2 regions of the Stenotrophomonas thermophila genome follow, and region 2 is predicted to be linked to the other one. Evidence: riboswitches for the same ligand, from Rfam matches in the RefSeq annotation. Region 2 holds a riboswitch; the other holds the start of a gene.
What was found. Region 2 has a riboswitch for glycine ahead of BN1263_RS00350 (trimeric intracellular cation channel family protein). Riboswitches for the same ligand answer to the same signal wherever they lie in the genome.

Region 1 (10,773 bases), on a different contig from region 2:
TGGCCTTCAGGTGCGCCCACGCCTGGCTGACGAATTCGATGGCTGCACTCTCTTTCGACAAGGCCTTCGCCGCTTCCGGGCTGAGCACCACGGCTACTGCATCGAACACGGCCGACGGGGTGCCCGCCAGTTGCCCATCCGCCGCCTGCAGCGCGCCATCGCTGAGCGTGGCGCCACCCACTCTGGGGGCGACCAGCTTCACATCCGCACCTGCTTTCCTGGCTGCCTTGCTCAGGCTGGCAATGATCCGGGCATCAGAACCCTCATCGAACAGGATGCCGATGCAGCGCCCTTGCAGGGTGGGTTTGTTGCGACCGATCACCCGCACTTCGGGGGCGGGGGGCATGTCCCGCACTGGGGTAGCGGTCGGCGCCGGGTCGGGCAGTGCAGGCAACGCCAGACCATCGGCCACGCGCTGCGCCAGTGAGTCATCGATGTTGCGCAGGTGACTGACGGTGCGTACCCGCACCTTCAGCGTTTCCACCTTGGACAACTCGAACACCAGCGCCGATGCCAGATGCGCCTGCTCCGGCTTTTCGAGGCTGCGGAAGAACATGCGGGCCTGGCTGTAGTGGTCGGCGAAACTCTCCGCGCGGGTGCGACCCTTGCGGCCATCGTCGGCGCTGGCATGGCTGCGGAATCCGGCAGGCGTCTCGCGCGGGGTGTCCTCCTGCAGCGAACTGGGATCGTAGGCCACCCGGCCCTTGGGAACCTGCATCTGCATGTGGCCGTCGCGCTGATGATTGGCAAACGGGCACTTGGGCGCATTCACCGGGATCTGGTGGAAGTTCGGGCCGCCCAGGCGCAGCAGCTGGGTGTCCAGGTAGGAGAACAGGCGCCCCTGCAGCAGCGGGTCGTTGCTGAAGTCGATGCCCGGTGGCACGTTGGCCGGGCAGAAAGCCACCTGCTCGGTCTCGGCGAAGAAGTTGTCCGGCCAGCGGTCCAGCACCATGCGCCCGATGACCTGCAACGGCACCAGCGATTCGGGAATGATCTTGGTCGGGTCCAGATGATCGAACGGGAATGCGTCGGCGTCTTCTTCGGTGAACAACTGCACCGCCAGTTCCCATTCCGGGAAGTCGCCGCGCTGGATGGCCTCGAACAGGTCACGGCGATGGAAGTCATTGTCGGCCGACTGCAGCTTCAGCGCTTCGTCCCAGACCGTGGACTGGATACCCAGCTTGGGCCGCCAGTGGAACTTGACGAACGTTGACTCGCCGGCCTCGTTCAGCAGGCGGAAGCTGTGCACACCGAAGCCTTCGATCATCCGCAGCGAACGCGGTATGGCGCGGTCGCTCATCGCCCACATGATCATGTGCATCGATTCGGGCATCAGCGAAATGAAGTCCCAGAAGGTGTCGTGGGCCGAGGCGGCCTGCGGGAAGGCACGGTCCGGTTCCATCTTCACTGCGTGCACCAGGTCCGGGAATTTCATGGCGTCCTGGATGAAGAACACCGGAATGTTGTTGCCGACCAGGTCCCAGTTGCCCTCCCTGGTATAGAACTTGACCGCGAAGCCGCGCACGTCGCGCGGGGTATCCACCGAGCCTGCGCCACCGGCCACGGTCGAGAAACGGGTGAATACGGGTGTTTTCACCCCCACCTCGGTCAGGATGCGCGCGCGGGTATGGGCGGCCAGTGACCGGGTCAACTCGAAGTAGCCATGCGCCGCGCTGCCACGTGCGTGCACGATGCGCTCGGGAATGCGCTCATGGTCGAAGTGGGTGATCTTCTCGCGCAGGATGAAGTCCTCCAGCAGCGTAGGCCCCCGAGGTCCCTGCCGCAGGGAGTTCTGGTTGTCTGCCACCGGGATGCCCTGATCGGTGGTCATCGCCGGATGACTGCCCCCGGCCTGCTGGTGCAGTTCATCGCCGTTGCCGCGGTGGTGGTTCTCGGCGTGGGTGGTTGCGCGCTTGCCGGTCGGCTTGCTGGCGGCCATTGACGTTGGCTCCGGATGCTCAAAGAGAACCACGACACTGGAACCGGGCCCGTTAAACCGAGGTCCGGCAAAGGTGAACGTACGGGCAAAAGCGGGCTCGGGTATGCTTGCCGCATGCGAGTCGAGCCCGCCGACATCGAAGCCCTGTTCGACGCCATCCCGGACGTGCTGTTCTTCATCAAGGACCGCCAGGGACGGTATACCCACGTCAACCAGACCATGCTGCGGCGGCTGGGCCTGCGCGCGCGCAAGGACGTCATCGGGCGGACCGCGGCCGAGATCTACCCGACCGGCCTCAGCGCGGACTATGTCGACCAGGATGCCCGTGTGCTGTCCGGCGAGGTGATCGAGAACCTGATGGAGCTGCACCTGTTCGCCAACCGCGAACCGGGCTGGTGCCTGACCTGCAAGCGTCCGCTGCTGGTTGATGGCGCCATCGAGGGCCTGATCGGCATTTCCCGCGACCTGGGCCAGAAGGACAGCCTCGGCACCCAGTATGAGCAGCTGCGGCTGGCGCTGGCCCACCTCAACGCGCACTACGCCGAGAACGTGCGCATGCAGACCCTGCTGGACATCACCGGCTTCTCGCTGTCCAAGCTGGAGCGCAGCTTCCGCAAGGTGTTCCAGATGACCCCGCAGCAGGTGCTGACCCGGCTGCGGATCCAGATGGCCATGCACCTGCTGCATGGCGATGACAGCATCACCTGCATCGGCCAGGCCTGCGGTTTCAGCGACCAGAGCGCCTTTACCCGCAAGTTCAAGGCTGAAACCGGTTTCTCGCCGCGTGCCTATCGTGCCCGTATCGGCGGTGGTGTCGGCGAGCCGGCACTGGCCTGAGCCGCCTGCTGCGCTGTGCCTATCCGCGCGGGCATGGGACAGGGTAAGGTGTCGCCCCTGTAGCCCGCCGCCAGCCCTGCCGATGCCCAACTCGATTCCGACCGCTTCGCCGTCCCGCCTCGGACATTCGCTCAAGCCCCGCCAGCTGATCATGATGGGCTTGGGCAGCGCCATCGGCGCCGGGCTGTTCCTCGGTTCGGGCGTGGGTGTGCAGGCGGCCGGTCCGGCCGTTCTGGTCTCGTACTTGGTCGCTGGCGCGCTGGTGATCATCGTCATGAACGCACTGGGCGAGATGGCGGCGGCCAAACCGACCAGCGGCGCGTTTTCGGTGTACGCGGCCGACGCCATGGGCGCCACCGCCGGTGCCACGGTCGGCTGGCTGTGGTGGGTGCAGCTGGTGATCGTGATCGCCGCCGAAGCGGTAGGCGCGGCCGGGCTGTTGGCCACGGTCTGGCCCGCGGTGCCGGTGCCGATGGCTGCATTGGCCTTCATGCTGTTCTTTACTGCGATCAACCTGCTCGGGGTGAAGAACTTCGGCGAGTTCGAATTCTGGTTCGCCATCCTGAAAGTGGCGGCGATCCTGGCCTTCATCGCCATCGGCGTGGCGCTGCTGATGGGCTGGCTGCCGCAGGTGACCTCGCCGGGCCTGAGCAACTTCACCGAGCATGGTGGCTTCGCGCCGAAGGGCCTGGCCGGTATTGGCGCTGCACTGCTGGTTGTCGTTTTTGCCTTCGGTGGCACCGAGATCGTGGCCGTTGCGGCGGCGGAGACCGAAGATCCGGAGCGCAGCATCGCCCGTGCCATCCGCACCGTGGCGTGGCGCATCCTGGTGTTCTACATCGGCTCGCTGAGCGTGATCATCGCCGTCGTGCCGTGGACCAGCGAGGCGCTGAAGTCGCCCTTCGCCGCGGTGCTGGACATTGCCCGTATTCCGGGTGCAGGCACCGCCATCACCCTGATCGCGGTGATCGCGCTGCTGTCGGCACTCAATGCCAACCTCTACGGCGCCTCGCGCATGATGTATTCACTGGCGCAGCGACGTGAAGCCCCGGCCGTGCTGGGCTGGACCGATCCGCGCCAGGTGCCGGTGATTGCCGTGCTGGCCAGCGTGCTGTTCGGTTTCGCCGCCACGGTGATGGAACTGCTGTTCCCGGACCGGGTGCTGCCGGTGCTGCTGAACATCGTCGGTTCGACCTGCCTGCTGGTGTGGACGCTGTCGCTGGTCTCACAACTGGTGTTGCGCCGCCGCGCGGATCGCCTGGGTATCCGGCTGCCGTTCCGCATGGCGGGCTTCCCGTGGCTGACCTGCTGCGCGCTGGCGATCCTGGCGCTGATCTTCGGCCTGCTGCTGAGCGAGTCGCACACCCGCCTGCAGTTCCTGTCGATGGTGGCGCTGACCGCCACCATCGCCGCCGGCAGCGCCATCGCGCGGCGCATGCGCGAGGCGTGATTCTGTAGAGCCGACCCTATGGTCGAGGCTGCTGTTTGCGCGATCGCCAGCCGAGCATGGGCTCGGCTCTACAACAGGCACACACTCCGCGTGGCACTGTGCGCAGGTGGGCCGCCAGCGGCCCGTCGACCGGGAGTACCGCATGCTGCGCAGCCGTCCCTTCCTGATGTTCACGGGCCAGGCCGAGGCCGCCCTGGCCCTGTACGCCGAGGCCTTCGCCGATTTCCGCCTGCTGGCAATGCAGCGCCATCCGGACGGCGCCGGTGCCGGCGTGCCCGGGCAGGTCCGCCAGGCCATCTTCCTGCTCGGTGGCACCCACTACCTGTGCTTCGACAGCCTGGACGTGCACGACTTCACTTTCTCGCCGTCGATCTCGCTGTTCGTCGAGTGCTCCGGCGCAGAGCAGTTCGAGCGCGCGGCACGCGTGCTGGGCGAGGGCGGCCACTGGCTGATGCCGGTGGGCGAGTACGATTTCAGCAACCGCTACGGCTGGGTGCAGGACCGCTTCGGGGTGTCGTGGCAGTTGAGCCTGGGGCAGATGCCGGACCCGTGATCGGTTCAGCCGCTGCGCTCGCCGGGCATGGCCCGGCGCTACCGTAAACGAAAACGGCCCGCTTGCGCGGGCCGTTCCGTCAATCACGCTTCGACTTCATCGTCCTTGTAGGCATCGACCGGGATGCAGGCGCACATCACGTTCTTGTCGCCGTACACGTTGTCGACGCGTGCCACCGGCGGCCAGTACTTGCTCTGCTTCAGGCTGGCCAGCGGGAAGGCAGCCAGTTCGCGCGGGTAGGCGTGGGTCCACTCGCTGGCGGTCACTGCGGTGGCAGTGTGCGGCGCGTTCTTCAGCGGGTTGTCCTCGCGGTCCAGGCGGCCGTCTTCGATCGCGCTGATTTCCTCTCGGATCTGGATCATGGCGTTGATGAAGCGGTCCAGCTCGTGCAGCGACTCACTCTCGGTCGGCTCGACCATCAGCGTGCCGGCCACCGGGAAGCTCAGGGTCGGGGCGTGGAATCCGAAGTCGATCAGGCGCTTGGCCACGTCCTCGGCGCCGATGCCGCTGGTCTTCTCCAGCGGGCGCACGTCGAGGATGCACTCGTGCGCCACCAGGCCGTTGCGGCCGGTGTACAGCGTCTTGAAGTGCGGCGCCAGGCGCTTGGCGATGTAGTTGGCGTTGAGCTGCGCGACCTGGGTGGCCTTGCGCAGGCCTTCGCGGCCCATCATCGCGATGTACATCCAGCTGATCGGCAGGATCGAGGCGCTGCCGAAGCTGGCCGCGCTGACCATGCCGACCGGGCCGTTGTCACCCAGCTTGCCCGGCAGGAACGGGGCCAGGTGCTCCTTGACCGCGCACGGGCCGACGCCCGGGCCGCCACCGCCGTGCGGGATGCAGAAGGTCTTGTGCAGGTTCAGGTGCGAAACGTCCGAACCCCACTTGCCCGGCTTGGCCACGCCGACCAGGGCGTTCATGTTGGCGCCGTCGGTGTACACCTGGCCGCCGTGCTTGTGGATGATCTCGCAGATCTCGACCACCTCTTCCTCGAACACGCCGTGCGTGGACGGGTAGGTCATCATGATCGCGGCCAGGCGGTCGCTGTACTTTTCGGCGTTGAGGCGGATGTCCTCGACGTCGACGTTGCCGTTGGCATCGGTCTTGGTCACCACGACCTTCATGCCGCACATCTGCGCCGAGGCCGGGTTGGTGCCGTGCGCCGAATCCGGGATCAGGCAGATGTCGCGATGGCCCTCGCCGCGCGAGCGGTGGTAGGCACGGATCGCCAGCAGGCCGGCGTACTCACCCTGCGCGCCGGAGTTCGGCTGCAGGCTGACCGCGTCGTAGCCGGTGCATTCGACCAGCATCGCTTCCAGCGTGTCGATCAGTTCCTTGTAGCCCAGCGCCTGGTCGGCCGGCACCAGCGGGTGGATCTGCGAGAACTCCGGCCAAGTCACCGGGATCATCTCGGCGGTGGCGTTGAGCTTCATGGTGCACGAGCCCAGCGGGATCATCGTGCGGTCCATCGCCAGGTCCTTGTCGGCCAGCGAACGCAGGTAGCGCAGCAGTTCGTGCTCGCTGTGGTGGGTGTTGAACACCGGGTGGGTCAGGAACGCGGACTGGCGCAGCAGGCCCGCCGGCAGCGCGTCGGCGGTGCTGGCGTCCAGCGCATCGATGTCGGCCTGCGCGCCGAACACGGCGGCCAGCGCGACCACGTCGGCGCGGGTGGCGGTCTCGTCCAGGCTGATGCCGACCGAGTCGCTGTCGATCGCGCGCAGGTTGTAACCGGCGGCGCGTGCCTTGGCGTGGATCTCATCGGCGTGCACGCCGGTGACGTGCAGGGTGTCGAAGAAGTCGCCACCGACCTGTACGCCGGCGTTGCGCAGTGCCGCTGCCAGGATGGCGGCCAGGCGGTGGGTGCGGCGGGCGATGCGGATCAGGCCTTCCGGGCCATGGTAGACCGCATACATCGAGGCCATCACTGCCAGCAGCACCTGTGCGGTACAGATGTTGGAGGTGGCCTTCTCGCGGCGGATGTGCTGCTCACGAGTCTGCAGGGTCAGGCGGTATGCCGGGTTGCCCTGGGCATCGACCGAAACGCCGATCAGGCGGCCCGGCATCGAGCGCTTGTAGGCGTCACGGCAGGCCATGAAGGCGGCGTGCGGGCCACCGAAGCCGAACGGCACGCCGAAACGCTGGCTGTTGCCGACCACGATGTCCGCGCCCCATTCGCCCGGGGCAGCCAGGAGGGTCAGGGCCAGCAGGTCGGTGGCCACGGCCACCAGGCCGCCGCGTGCGTGCACGGCATCGACCAGCGCCTTGTAGTCGCCGACCTGGCCGAAGGTGTCCGGGTACTGCAGCAGCAGGCCGAAGGCTTCTGCTTCCAGTGCCTCGGCCGGGGTGCCGACGCGCAGCACGATGCCCATGGGCTCGGCGCGGGTGCGCAGCAGTTCCAGGGTCTGCGGGTGCACGGCATCGTGCACGAAGAAGGTGTCCGACTTCGACTTGGCCGAACGCTTGGCCAGGGTCATCGCTTCGGCGGCGGCGGTGGCTTCGTCCAGCAGCGAGGCGTTGGCGATTTCCATGCCGGTCAGGTCGGCGCACAGGGTCTGGAAGTTGATCAGCGCTTCCATGCGGCCCTGCGAGATTTCCGCCTGGTACGGGGTGTAGGCGGTGTACCAGGCCGGGTTTTCCAGGATGTTGCGCAGGATCACGTTCGGCGTGTGGGTACCGTAGTAACCCTGGCCGATGAAGCTGCGCAGCACGGTGTTCTTGTCGGCGATCGCACGGATCTTCGCCAGTGCCTGCACTTCGGTCATCGACTCCGGCAGCGCCAGCGGCGCCGGCGACTTGATCTTGGCCGGCACGATGGCATCGGTCATCGCATCCAGCGACGCGTGGCCGACGACGTCGAGCATCTGCGCGATCTCGGCATCGTTGGGGCCGATGTGGCGCTCGACGAACGCATTGTGGTGCTCGAGCTCACGCAGGGAAGGGGTGTTCTGGGACATGGCGAAGGATCCGTCAGGAAAGGGCACACGCACGGGCACAAGCCGCCGGTCGGCGGTCTGCGGGGCGCCCCTCTGTCCTTTTGCCTGAGAGTTTGGAAGCGCGGAAAACCGCGGCTTCGTGCCCCTTCGGCGCCGGATCGAACCGGTCTCTCCAGAGTTCTGTTACGGGTGGTATCGGGCCTGAGCGATTACGGGCGTTGCGCCTTCGGCAGCGGTGTTCCGCTTCTCCCACCGTGTTGCCCGCCGATTATAGCCCGTTGCGGGCCCGCTGGCCGCGCCCCGGCGCGGGCCCGCGGCTGAATGGCCGATGGCCCGGCCGTGCGTTTTGTGCACCGCTGCATGGCATCGGGCGCAATCCCCACCTATGATGGGCGGATACCCGAATTCATCTGGCGCCGTCCCCGTTGCAGCGGGACCGGCGCCCGCCGTGCGTGCCGCGCATGGCCCTGCCGGACGCTTCCTTCATGACCGCCGCCGTTGCTCCCTCCACCCGCCGCATGGCCCTGCTGCTCGCCGGCCTGGCCATGTTCGGCCCGTTCTCGATCGACACCATCTTCCCGGCGTTCCCGCAGCTGGCCCAGCGCCTGGCGGTGGACGAGGTGGCGGTGCAGCAGACCATCAGCGTGTACCTGCTGTTCTACGGCCTGATGAGTCTGGCGCACGGCCCGCTGTCCGATGCCTGGGGCCGCAAGCGGGTGATCCTCGGCGGTCTGGTGGTGTTCGTCGGCGCCTCGGTCGGCTGCGCGCTGTCCACCGACCTGTCCACGCTGCTGGCGTTCCGCGCGCTGCAGGGCCTGTCGGCGGGTGTCGGCATGATCGTCGGCCGCGCGGTGATCCGCGACCTGTACCACGGACACGACGCGCAGCGCCTGATGAGCCAGGTATCGATGCTGTTCGGCATCGCTCCGGCCATCGCACCGATCATTGGCGGCTGGATCCTGCTCAGTGGCGCCGGCTGGCCACTGATTTTCTGGTTCCTGGTGGTGTTTGCGCTGCTCCTGCTGGCGGCCACCGCACGCTACCTGCCGGAAACCCATCCGGTGGAGGCACGGGTGCCGTTGTCGCCGCGCGTGCTGCTGCGTGATTACGTGCGCATCGGTTTCAACCCGCGGTTCCTGCGCCTGGCGCTGGCCGGCAGCATCGGTTTCGGCGGCATTTTCCTGTACATCTCCTCGGCACCGGTGTTCGTGATGCAGCACCTGCACCTGGGCGAGGGCGGTTTCGCCTGGTTGTTCATCCCCACCATCGGCGGCATGACCACCGGCTCGTTCCTGTCCGGGCGCATGGCCGGGCACACCACGCCCACCCGCCAGGTGTCCATTGGTTTCGGCCTGTGTGCGCTGTCGGTGCTGCTGAATGTCGGCTACGTGGCGCTGTCGCCGCAGTTCGTGCTGCCGTGGGCGGTGCTGCCGATCTTCCTGGGCGGCATGGGCATGGCACTGATCTTCCCGATCCTGGCGCTGGCGGTGCTGGACATGTACCCGCACCAGCGCGGCCTGGCCTCGTCGCTGCAGGCCTTTGTGCAACTGATGATCAGCACCGTGGTGGCCGGCGTGGTGTCGCCGCTGCTCAGTGCCAGCCCGCTGCACCTGGCGCTGGGCCAGGCCGCGTTCTTCGGCGCCGGATTCGTGTTCTGGTACTGGGAACACCAGCGTGAACGCGCGGCGCAGGCAGCCTGCACGGGCCATTGAGCAGCGCGCAGGGGTAGGGCAGGCCGCGATGCCCGCAACGCTTGCGGCGAGGAACGACCGGACTAGGCTGGGCACTCCAGCCAGCCGGTGCGTGGATGCACGACAGCCAGCCGATCCGATGTCGTTGCATGAGGTTCCCCCATGGCTGCGCAGCAGACCTATCGCCTGTTCGAGGTGGCGCTGAAGGAGCGCCGCGTTCTTTCCCCTTCCCTGGACCGCATGGTGTTCACTGGTGCCGACGTGGCGCGGATGAAGACCGAAGGCCCGGACCAGCGCATCAAGGTGTTCTTCCCCTTGCCCGGCCAGGACGTGCCGCAGGTGCCCAGCGGTGAGGACTGGTATCCGCGCTACCGGGCGCTGCCGGACGACCAGCGCCCGCCCATGCGCACCTACACCATCCGCCACCTGCGCGCCGAGCAGGGCGAGGTCGACGTTGATTTCGTGCTTCATGGCGAGACCGGGCCGGCCTCGCGCTGGGCCATCCACGCGCGACCGGGCGACCGCGTAGTGCTGCTGGCCCCCGATGCCGACTGTGCTGACAGCAGCGAAGGCTGGGAATGGAAACCGCCGGCGGGAGTCGGCCAGGTGCTGCTGGTGGCGGATGAAACCGCGCTGCCGGCGGTGGCCGGAATTCTTGAGGAACTGGCGGCCATGGTCGACCCACCGCGCACGCTGGCGCTGCTGGAGGTGGCGCAGGCCGGTGATGCGGTGCACCTGAAGGCGCCCTCCAGCGCCGAGCTGGTCTGGCTGCCGCGCGGGCAAGCCGCCTACGGACAGCCGTTGCTGCAGGCGGTCCAGGCGCGGTTGGCAGCGACCTCGAGCGTGGCTGCCAACGATGCGCTGGAGGAGATCGACGTCGATACGCAGATCCTCTGGGAGCAGGCCCATACCCGCGTGGCCGGTCCGCTGTATGCCTGGGTGGCGGGTGAGGCGGGGGCGGTCATGGCGATCCGCCGCCACCTCGTGCGCGATTGCGGGCTGGACCGCCGCGCGATCACCTTCATGGGCTACTGGCGGCATGGCAAGGTGCTGGACTGACCGGACTGGATCGAGCACGCGTGAAGCAGCGCTGCGGGCGGGGTGCGCTATCCTTGCGCCCCCCTTCGCAGCGGTACCGCACCATGTCCACCAGTTCCAAGACCCGCCGCGACCAGCGCCGTCGCCAGGAAAAGCAGGCCGCCAACAAGGCCGCCGCGCAGGCGTCGCCGGTGGAACCGCATGCCGAACTGCGCGATGCTCAGCGCACCCTGCTGGCCGGTGTCGTGCGCCGCGACGGCGAATGGGTGCTGGGCATGGACGGCCGCATCGCCGGCCACAGCGAGAGCGCTGCGCAGGTGCTGGCGCTGATCATG
Region 2 (10,773 bases):
ACAAGGCGATTGCCCAGGTCGGTACCATCTCGGCCAACTCGGACGAGTCGATCGGCCAGATCATTGCTGACGCGATGAAGGAAGTCGGCAAGGAAGGCGTCATCACCGTTGAAGAAGGCTCGGGCCTGGACAACGAGCTGGACGTGGTCAAGGGCATGCAGTTCGACCGCGGCTACCTGTCCCCGTACTTCATCAACAACCAGCAGTCGCAGACCGCTGACCTGGATGACCCGTTCATCCTGCTGCACGACAAGAAGATCTCCAACGTCCGCGACCTGCTGCCGGTGCTGGAAGGCGTCGCCAAGGCCGGCAAGCCGCTGCTGATCGTGGCCGAGGAAGTCGAAGGCGAAGCGCTGGCGACCCTGGTGGTCAACACCATCCGTGGCATCGTCAAGGTCGTGGCCGTCAAGGCCCCGGGCTTCGGCGACCGTCGCAAGGCGATGCTGGAAGACATGGCCGTGCTGACCGGCGGCACCGTGATCTCCGAAGAAGTCGGCCTGTCGCTGGAGAAGGCCACCATCAAGGACCTGGGCCGCGCCAAGAAGGTGCAGGTTTCCAAGGAGAACACCACCATCATCGACGGCGTCGGCGACAAGGCCAACGTTGATGCCCGTGTGGCGCAGATCAAGACCCAGATCCAGGACACCTCCTCGGATTACGACCGCGAGAAGCTGCAGGAACGCGTGGCCAAGCTGGCCGGCGGTGTTGCCGTGATCAAGGTCGGCGCCTCGACCGAAATCGAAATGAAGGAAAAGAAGGACCGCGTCGACGACGCCCTGCACGCCACCCGTGCGGCCGTTGAAGAAGGCGTGGTTCCGGGCGGCGGTGTTGCCCTGGTCCGCGCGATCACCGCGCTGGCCGGTCTGAAGGGCGCCAACGAAGACCAGAACCACGGCATCCAGATTGCCCTGCGTGCGATGGAAGCCCCGCTGCGCGAGATCGTTGCCAACGCCGGTGACGAGCCGTCGGTCATCATCAACAAGGTCAAGGAAGGCACCGGCAGCTTCGGCTACAACGCGGCCACCGGCGAGTTCGGCGACATGCTGCAGTTCGGCATCCTGGACCCGACCAAGGTGACCCGTTCGGCGCTGCAGAACGCCGCCTCGATCGCTGGCCTGATGATCACCACCGAAGCCATGGTGGCCGAAGCTCCGAAGAAGGACGAGCCGGCCATGGGCGGCGCCGGTGGCATGGGCGGCATGGGTGGCATGGGCGGCATGGACTTCTAAGTCCTCGCCCCTGGCATTGGGATGCCGGCCCTGGGTCGGCATACCTTCCCGTTGTAGAGAAGAACCCCGCCGCAAGGCGGGGTTTTTCTTTTTGGGCGATGCGCGGGCTTGGCCGGACCCGGCCCCGCATGCTCCGCACAGCGTGGTTCCATGGGCGAAAATCGATTATGATTAGGCACCTAATCACATGGTGGCCGGCATGCTGGAAGCAAAACACACCGCTCTGCTCAAGGAAGCTGCGCGCCGCGGCGAGGTAAACCTGCCCCAGCTGCGCCTGTGCTTCCAACTGCTGTCACTGTCTGCCGCCATCGACCACGACTGCGCCGCACGGCTGGCACCGCATGGCCTCAGCGAAGGCCGCTTCATCGTGTTGTTCCTGCTGCACGGGGCCGGTGGCTCGCTGCCGCCGCATGAGCTGGCCGAGCGTGCCGGCGTGACCCGCGCCACCATCAGTGGCCTGCTCGACGGCCTGCAGCGCGAAGGCCTGCTGCAGCGCCACAGCGATGCCGAAGATGGCCGCCGCCTGCGGATCGTGTTGACCGCACAGGGGACACGCCTCGCCGAGGCGCTGTTCGAGCAGCACACGCAGTGGATCGGGGGCCTGTTCAACGGGTTGGAGGCCGACGAACAGCAGCAGCTTTCACGGTTGCTGCACAAGGTCTGGCAGCACACCGATGCCGGGCGGGAATCCGCTGCATGAGCGCGCCCATTGCGGCCGAACGCCTGCGTGCGCTCAGCACCGGTCGCGTCGCCGCCACCCACCTGGCCGAGTGCCTGGCGGTGGATTTCGCCGAACTGCTGCACGTCGTGGCACCTGTGCTCGAACCGGACGCACTGCAACGCATGCGCGACGCCGCAGGCAAGGGCATCACCCAGCGCATGGCATTGGCCGCCCGCCTGCTGCGCGACAGCGGACAGGGCGATCCCGCGCAGTGGCGGGGCCACGCCTCCGATACGGTGCGTGGCTGGGCCTGCTACCTGATCGGCAGTGACGCCGGCACGCCCCTGGCAGGGAAGCTGCAGGCGATACGAACGCTGGCCGATGACCCACACTTCGGCGTGCGCGAATGGGCCTGGCTGGCACTGCGCACGGACATCGTTGCTGCACCGCTGCAGGCGCTTGGGTACCTGCAACCGTGGACGCAGGAAGTATCGCCGTACCTGCGCCGTTTCGCCTGCGAGGCGCTGCGTCCCCGGGGCGTCTGGGCTACGCATATCGCGCTGTTCAAGCAGCAGCCTCAACACGCAGTGCCGTTGCTGGACGCGCTGGCCGACGACCCCGAGCGCTATGTGCAGGACTCCGTCGGCAATTGGCTCAACGATGCCGGCAAGACGCAGCCGCAATGGCTGCGTGGGCTGTGCGCACGTTGGCAACGCGAGCACCACAGCGATGCCAACGCCTACATCCGCAAACGCGCCATGCGATCACTGCGGTAATGGCGGCCGCTGGCCGGCAATCCCATGAACCTCAAGGAAGAACCGCAATGGCCCACACCTTTATCGAGCTCTACACCGCCACCCCCGCCTGGACGGCGCTCTCGCCCGGACAACGCACCGCCTTCTTCGCCCGCATCGGTGAGGGCATGCAGCGTTTCGACCCGGAATGCATCAGGCCGGTGGCCATGGGCCGCATCGCTACGGACGTGCCGTGTGGCACCGGCGAGCAGTTCTATGCGGTCTGGCACTGCGCCAGCCGCGAAGCGGCCGACACGCTGGTGGCCGGGATCGCCGCCACCGGCTGGCATGATTACTTCACCACCACCCATGCCATCGGTGAGGTGGACAGCATGGGCCAGCATCTGGCCGACCTGGCCGCGCTGTAGTGGTACGGCGGCGGCCTGCGATCCCCGGCATGGGCGGCACATGCGCCTGTCACCGATACACGGTAAACAGTGCGTTGCCCATGTCCATCCGCAGGGACGTTGATCATGCAGAGCAAGCTCGAGGTCACGCTGTTCGGTCCGCTTGGCGAGTGCCCGGCATTGCAGTTGCCGGGGCAGGAGAACCCGTCGGTGGCCATCCCGGAATCGGCCCTGCGTCGATTGGTCTCCGACCTCTACACCGCACGCTCCCTGCTCAACCCCGAGCAGCTGGACGAGGCCCGGCAGGAGCTGGATCGGGTGCTGGAGCGCTGGGCCGATATCCACGAAGGCCTGCTGCTGGACGTTGAAGTGCATGGCAGCCGATAGGCCGCCGCTGCGCTCGGGCAGCGTCCCAGTTGCGGATGAAACATTTTGCACTGCGCAAAAGCTGTGCTATCAATAGATCCCATGAACGCAGCCGCTACCCGTTTTTACTGGTATTACTTTCCGAAGCCACTGGCGGAGGAAGGACTGCGCTCACCCTGAAGAAAGCTTCAGACGCATTCCCGAAAGCCGCCAGCGAACCTGGCGGCTTTTTTCATGCCGCCACGCTGGGGACCCCCAACGTTCCGGAGATCTCCTGCAATGCCCCCGCACACCGACGACCTGCGTATCCGCACCATCGAACCGCTGACACCGCCTGCCCAGCTGCTGGCGATGCTGCCCTGTGACGATGAAGCCTCCGGCACCGTCAGCGCCTCGCGCGCAGCGCTGCACCAGATCCTGCACGGCCGCGATGACCGCCTGGCGGTGGTGGTGGGCCCGTGCTCGATCCACGACCCGAACGCCGCCATCGAGTACGCCCAGCGCCTGAAGCCACTGCGCGACGCGCTGGCAGGCGAGCTGGAAATCGTCATGCGCGTGTATTTCGAGAAGCCACGCACCACGGTGGGCTGGAAGGGCCTGATCAATGACCCGGACCTGGATGGCAGCTTCAGGATCGACAAGGGCCTGCGCATCGCCCGTGGCCTGCTGCGCGACATCAACAAGCTTGGCCTGCCGGCGGGTGTTGAATTCCTCGACGTGATCTCGCCGCAGTACATCGCCGACCTGGTGGCATGGGGCGCGATCGGCGCACGCACCACGGAAAGCCAGGTGCATCGCGAACTTGCGTCGGGGCTGTCGTGCCCGGTCGGCTTCAAGAACGGCACCGATGGCAACGTGAAGATTGCCGCTGACGCCGTAGGTGCTGCGTCCAATCCGCACCACTTCCTGTCGGTCACCAAGCAGGGCGGCACTGCCATCGTGTCGACCACCGGCAACCCCGATTGCCATGTGATCCTGCGTGGGGGCAAGCAGCCGAACTACGACGCAGCCAGTGTTGCCGACGCCTGCCAGGCGCTGGCCAAGGCCAAGCTGCCGGCGCGCCTGATGATCGATGCCAGCCATGCCAACAGCCTGAAGAACCCGGAGAACCAGCCGAAGGTGATCGAGGACATTGCTGTTCAGCTGGAAGACGGCGAACAGCGCATCGTGGGCGTGATGATCGAGAGCCATCTGGTCGGTGGCCGCCAGGAACTGGTGGAAGGCCAGCCGCTGGTCTACGGCCAGAGCATCACCGATGGGTGCATCGACTGGGACACCACCGTGACGGTGCTGGAGCGACTGGCTGCGGCCGTGCGTGCCCGTCGTGAAGTGAAGGTGTCCGAAGCAGCGTGAATGAAGCCGCCTGATGGCGGCACGTGTGTGGATGGTGGCCAGCGCCTGCGGGGGTGCGGCCGCGATCAGGGCCGGCCGGAGTTGGAGACCGGCCCATCTGCACCGGCGATGCGCCTGGCGCTGCGCGTGAGCGGCAGCGCCAGGTCCATCGCCGGGGTGGTGCGGATTGCGCCGCGCGAACCTCAATGCACTTCGTCGTGGTACACGAACTTCGGCATTTCCCAGCGGAAGTGGATCGCCAGCAGGCGCAGCGCGAAGCCGCCGCCGAGGCAGCACAGGATCGCGGTGGCGTCGGCCACGCCCCAGTGCAGCAGCAACAGGTAGGCCGCGCCGGTCAGCAGCGCGATGATCGCGTACAGCTCCTTCTGGAAGATCAGCGGCACCTCGTTGCAGAGGATGTCGCGCAGCACGCCGCCGAAGGCACCGGTCAGCATGCCGGCGATCAGCACGATCGGCATTGCATGGCCGGCCTCACGCGCGATCGAACAGCCGATCAGGGTGAAGGCGATCAGGCCCAGGCCATCGAGCACCAGGAAGGTGCGGCGGAAGTGGTGCATCCAGCGCGCAACCCAGGTGGCGATCAGCGCCGCGCACACGGTAAAACCCAGGTACTCGGGATGCTTCACCCAGCCCAGCGGGTAATGGCCAAGCAGGATGTCGCGCAGCGAACCGCCACCGAGAGCGGTGACGCAGGCGATCATGACCACGCCGAACAGGTCCATGCGGCGGCGGCCGGCGGCCAGTGCGCCGGTCATGGCTTCGGCGGAAATGGCAATCAGGTAGATGATGGACAGCAGCATGGGACAGGCTCCGGGCGCGGTGGGGCCGGCCATGCGCGACGACCGCCACTGCCTGCGCAATGACGGAATGACGATGACCGGTGCCGCTCCCGCTGTCCTTTTGCCTGAGAGTTCAGCGGCATGGGCCGCGTGCCCCTTCGGCGGATCGTCCCGGGCGTGCCCGGTGACCTCTCTCCAGCTCGGCGAGTCGAATGCATGGTTGGTGGGATTCCAGCCCACCGGCCTGAGCGATCATGGGAGCCTGCGCCTTCGGCGGGCGCCAGCGCGGCGCCTCTCTCCTGCATTCGGGCGCCAGTATATCCGCTGCAGTGCAGCACGGCATAATCCGGGCATGGCCCCGTCCCTCCGCCCGTGGTTCCTGTATCTGCTCGAATGCCGCGATGGCAGCTATTACGCCGGCATCAGCACCGATGTGGACGCGCGCTTCGCCGCCCACCAAGCCGGCAAGGGCGCGCGCTACACCCGGGCGCGGCCACCGCTGCGCGTGCTGGCCGTGCGCCAGTACCCGGACCGGGCCGCCGCGTCACGGGCCGAATGGCAGCTCAAGCAGCAGCCGCGCGAACGTAAGCTGGCCTGGCTGCAGGCCCCGGATCCTGCGCTTCTGTAGAGCCGAGCCCACGCTCGGCTCCGGGTTCTGTAGATTCACGCCATGCGTGGATGGGCTGCCGGGCCATGCGATGATCGCTCCGCGCCAAGCGCTGGAGACCCGGATGTCCACCTTTGCTTTTCAGCACGACCGTCGGTCATTGTCGTCGCTGTGGTACCCGAAACCGAAGGCGCCGTGAACGATGCGCGCCGCCGGCAAAGCATGGATCTCCGTCGTCGTGCTGGTCGCCGGCATCGCGCTGTTGCCTGGCCTGCTGTACCTGCTCGGGCTGGCATTGGCAGGGGGTCGGCCGAAGCCGGCCGACCGCGCGCCCAGTGGTATGGCTGCGTGCAGCAGTGAACCACGCGCGGGATACCAGCCGATGAATCCCTGGCGTTTCGCCGCGCAGTTCTTCGACAAGGACGTGATGAAGAAGAAGGTGCCGGAAGTGGAGCGGGAGGCCTTCTGGATTGCCCGACGCCACCTGTGGCGGCAACCACAGCGCGGCATGCTGCGCTGGCATCTCAGTAGTACCGCATTGACGATCTGGATCACCCGGCATTGGAGTACCGCGCAGATTGCCGACACCGCGAGGAAGGAGGACTTCTGCCGGACCGGGTCGAAACGGTGGGTGCCGGGCGCCCCGATGAGGAAGTAGAGCCACGCCGTGCGTGGCTGAGCTCCATGCGGCATGCACAGACAGTCATCCACGCATGGCGTGGATCTACCGCACCGGTCGGGGAGGCGCGAGTGCACTCCTACCGCCTCGGCCGACGGTCGTCCTGGTCATCACCGAAGATGATGCGCGCGCTGCGCTGGTAGCTCCAGTACGCCACGGCCCAGTTCAGCAGCACCACGATGCGGTTGCGGAAGCCGATCAGGAAGAACACGTGCGCGGCCAGCCAGAACCACCATGCCAGTACACCAGACAACTGCAGCCGGCCCAGGTGCACGATCGCGGCCATGCGGCCAATGGTGGCCAGGTTGCCGTAGTCGGCGTACTTGAACGGCCCCGGCGCCGCCTTGCCATGCAGGCGCGCGCGGACCACCTCGGCCACGTACTTGCCCATCTGCTTGGCCGCGGGCGCCACGCCGGGAACCGGCTTGCCGTCGGCCTGGTTCAGTGCGGCCAGGTCGCCGGCCACGAACAGCTCCGGGTGATCGGGCAGGGTCAGGTCCGGTTGCACCGGCACGCGGCCGGCGCGATCCAGTGGCACGTCCAGCGTGCGCGCCAGCGGTGAAGCGGCCACGCCGGCGGCCCAGACCACGGTGCGTGCCGGCACGAACTGATCACCGAGCGTGAAGCCCTGGCTGTCGATGTCGCTCACCGGGGTACCGGTCAGCACTTCCACGCCCAGCTTTTCCAGCTGGCGGCGTGCTTTCAGCGAAAGTACTTCCGGGAACGAGGACAGCACGCGCGGCCCGGCCTCGATCAGCCGCACCTTGGCGCTGGCTGGATCGATGTGGCGGAATTCGTTGCGCAACGTATGCCGCGCGATCTCGGCCAGGGTGCCGGCCAGTTCAACACCGGTGGGACCGCCACCGACCACCGCGAAGCTCAGCCATGCGGCCTTCTTCGCCGGGTCCGGTTCCGCCTCGGCGCGCTCGAACGCCAGCAGCAGCTTGCGGCGCAGCGCGATCGCATCGTCCAGCGTCTTCAGGCCGGGCGCATCATCGGCCCACTGGTCGTTGCCGAAGTAGGCGTGGGTGGCGCCGGTGGCCAGCAGCAGGCTGTCGTAGTCCAGCGTGCTGCCATCGGCCATGCGGATCTGCCGGGCCTGCTTGTCGATGGCGACCACTTCGCCGAGGCGGACTTCCACGTTGCGCTGGTGGCCGAGGATGTGGCGCAGCGGTGCGGCGATATCCGGCGCGGACAGGCCGGCGGTGGCCACCTGGTACAGCAGCGGCTGGAACAGATGATGGTTGCGGCGGTCGACCAGGGTGATGCGTATGCGCTCGCGGGCCAGGGCACGGGTGGCCCAGAGACCGGCAAAACCGCCGCCGACAACGACCAGGTGGGGAACGCGCTCGCGACTCATCGACTCACTCCAGTGGGGGCATCGGGGGAAGCGCCTGGCATCTTCGCACGGCGACTGCCTGTCACGTCAGCGCCCGCGTGGATCGGCGATACTCGGGTTCAGGCAACGGCCCGTGAGGAGCCCATGAGCGAACCGGAAAAGCGCATCGCCCTGTTGATCGACGCCGACAATGCGCCGGCCTCGAAGATCGACGAGGTCCTGGCCGAAGTCGCCCGCTACGGCGTGGCCAACGTGCGCCGCGCCTATGGCAACTGGAAGAGCCCGCGGTTGAAGGGCTGGGAAGCGGTGCTGCACGAATATGCGATCCGCCCGATCCAGCAGTTTGCCTACAGCAAGGGCAAGAATGCCTCGGACATGGCGATGGTGATCGATGCCATGGACCTGCTCTACGCACGCAACCTTGATGGCTTCGCCATCGTCTCCAGCGATGCCGATTTCACTCCGATGGTGATGCGCCTGCTGACCGATGGCGTGAAGGTGTACGGCTTCGGCGAGAAGAAAACGCCCGAGCCGTTCGTCAACGCGTGCTCGAAATTCACCTACCTGGAAGCACTGGGCCAGACCCACGCCAGCGTGCCGGATACCGAACAGGCGTCCAGCGAACAGGCCTCGAACGAGCCGGTGGCCAACGATGATGCGCGCCCGCGCAAGAGTGGCGCGGAGATGCGCAGCGACACCCGGCTGGTGAAGATGCTGCGCCGCGCGGTGTCCTCGGCCGAGGGCGAGGACGGCTGGTCGCATCTGGGGCCGGTTGGCAGCCAGATCGGCAACCAGGCCTCGTTCGATCCGCGCAACTATGGTTACGGGAAGTTGAGTGACCTGTTGGCGGCGATCGGCCTGTTCGAACTGAAGAAGGACGGCAAGTCGTCCTACGTGCGCGCGCTGCCAAAGAAGAACCGGTAGTGCCGGCCGCTGGCCGGCAACGCTGGATGCAAGATCCCGCATCCGGCACGCACACACCCCACCCGATCAGGCGTATCGTTGCCGCTCGCATTGCCAGCAAGGAAAAACCCGCATGTTGAAGATCTGGGGCCGCCGCAATTCCAGTAACGTCCGCAAGGTGCTGTGGTGCGCCGAGGAGATCGGCCTGCCGTATGAATCCATCGAAGTCGGTGGCAGCCACGGCGGCACGCAGACGCCGGAATACCAGGCGATGAATCCCAATGGCCTGGTACCGGTGATCGAAGACCATGGCCTGCCGCTGTGGGAATCGAACGCCATCGTGCGCTATCTGAGCGCACGCTACGCATTGGGCACGCTGTACGCCGAAGACCCGATGGAGCGTGCCCAGGCCGAGAAGTGGATGGACTGGAGCACCTCGCGGATGGCGCCGCTGTACAGCGACCTGATCTGGGGCATCATGCGCACCGCCCCGGCCGACCGGGACGAATCGCGGATCAATGCCGCGATCGTGCGCGCCGGCGATTACCTGGCGATGGCCGATGCCACGCTGGCCAAACAGCCGTGGCTGTCGGGCGAGAAGTTCGCGATGGGCGACATTCCGCTGGGCTCGCTGGTCTACGCCTGGTACGAGCTGCCGATCCAGCGGCCTGAACTGCCGCACCTAGCCGAGTGGTACGCCCGCCTGCGCGAGCGGCCGGCCTACCAGCGCGGCGTGATGTCGCCGCTGACGTAAGCACTGCCCGGTGCTGAAACGCAGCCGAGCATGGCTCGGCTCTACGGTAGTGCCGAGCCATGCTCGGCAGTGCTCTACGGGATCAATACAGGTCCGTTGGATCCACATCCAGCGACCAGCGCACCTTGCGTGCTTCCGGCAGCGCGTACAGCTGTGGCACCAGCTGCGAAAGCACGCCATGCAGTGGCGGCCGCTGCATGGCAGACAGCAGCAGCTGCGTACGCTGGTAGCCGGCGCGGCGTGGCATCGGTGCTGGCATCGGCCCGTAGGCCTCGACCACGTCCTGCTCGCCCAGCAACTGTCGTGCGGCCAGCAGGAACGCATTGGCATGCTCCACCTGCTGCGCTTCGGCGCGCATCAGCGCCAGGTGCGCGAATGGCGGGAATCCTGCGGCTTGCCGCTGGTTCAACTCCGCCTGTGCGAACGGGTGGTAACCACCGCTGACCAGGGTTTCCAGCAACGGATGCCCGGGGTGATGGGTCTGCAGCCAGACCTCGCCGGGGTCACGTGCGCGCCCGGCGCGACCGGCCACCTGGATCAGCTGTTGCGCGAGTTTCTCGCTGGCGCGGAAGTCAGCGGAGAACAGGCCTTCGTCGATGCCCACCACCACCACCAGGGTCAGCTTCGGCAGGTCGTGGCCCTTGGCCAGTATCTGCGTGCCGACCAGGATGCCGGGCTGGTCGCCCAGTCTCGCCAGCTGCTGTTCCAGTGCATCGCGACGTGACGTGGTGCCGCGGTCGATGCGCACCACAGGGACGTCGGCGAAGGCCGCGGTGAGATGCTCTTCCAGGCGTTCGGTGCCGATGCCCTGCGGTTGCAGCGCCAGGCTGCCGCAGGCCGGGCATGCCAGCGGTGCCGGTTGTCGCGCGCCGCAGTGATGGCACTGCAGGCGGCGGCCGCCGCCATGCACGGTCATCGGTGCATCGCAGCGGTTGCACGGTGCGGTCCAGCCGCAGTCGTGG

Region 1: another riboswitch for glycine. It lies ahead of gcvP (aminomethyl-transferring glycine dehydrogenase); the one in region 2 lies ahead of BN1263_RS00350 (trimeric intracellular cation channel family protein).

What each region holds. Positions count from the first base shown of each region.
Region 1 covers NZ_CVIW01000019.1:22,107-32,879, forward strand. Annotated here, with positions in the region: gene BN1263_RS10295 (catalase) at 1-1,939, opposite strand, end outside; gene BN1263_RS10300 (helix-turn-helix transcriptional regulator) at 2,054-2,776, shown strand; gene BN1263_RS10305 (amino acid permease) at 2,859-4,226, shown strand; gene BN1263_RS10310 (VOC family protein) at 4,369-4,779, shown strand; gene gcvP (aminomethyl-transferring glycine dehydrogenase) at 4,863-7,730, opposite strand; glycine riboswitch at 7,793-7,895, opposite strand; gene BN1263_RS10320 (multidrug effflux MFS transporter) at 8,195-9,421, shown strand; gene BN1263_RS10325 (siderophore-interacting protein) at 9,563-10,459, shown strand; gene BN1263_RS10330 (hypothetical protein) at 10,543-10,773, shown strand, end outside.
Region 2 covers NZ_CVIW01000001.1:70,694-81,466, reverse strand. Annotated here, with positions in the region: gene groL (chaperonin GroEL) at 1-1,229, shown strand, start outside; gene BN1263_RS00375 (MarR family winged helix-turn-helix transcriptional regulator) at 1,429-1,929, shown strand; gene BN1263_RS00370 (DNA alkylation repair protein) at 1,926-2,666, shown strand; gene BN1263_RS00365 (DUF6616 family protein) at 2,714-3,052, shown strand; gene BN1263_RS00360 (hypothetical protein) at 3,158-3,418, shown strand; gene BN1263_RS00355 (3-deoxy-7-phosphoheptulonate synthase) at 3,677-4,750, shown strand; gene BN1263_RS00350 (trimeric intracellular cation channel family protein) at 4,933-5,550, opposite strand; glycine riboswitch at 5,635-5,738, opposite strand; glycine riboswitch at 5,752-5,841, opposite strand; gene BN1263_RS00345 (GIY-YIG nuclease family protein) at 5,882-6,157, shown strand; gene BN1263_RS00340 (hypothetical protein) at 6,339-6,794, shown strand; gene BN1263_RS00335 (NAD(P)/FAD-dependent oxidoreductase) at 6,895-8,175, opposite strand; gene BN1263_RS00330 (NYN domain-containing protein) at 8,299-9,078, shown strand; gene BN1263_RS00325 (glutathione S-transferase family protein) at 9,191-9,811, shown strand; gene BN1263_RS00320 (primosomal protein N') at 9,894-10,773, opposite strand, start outside.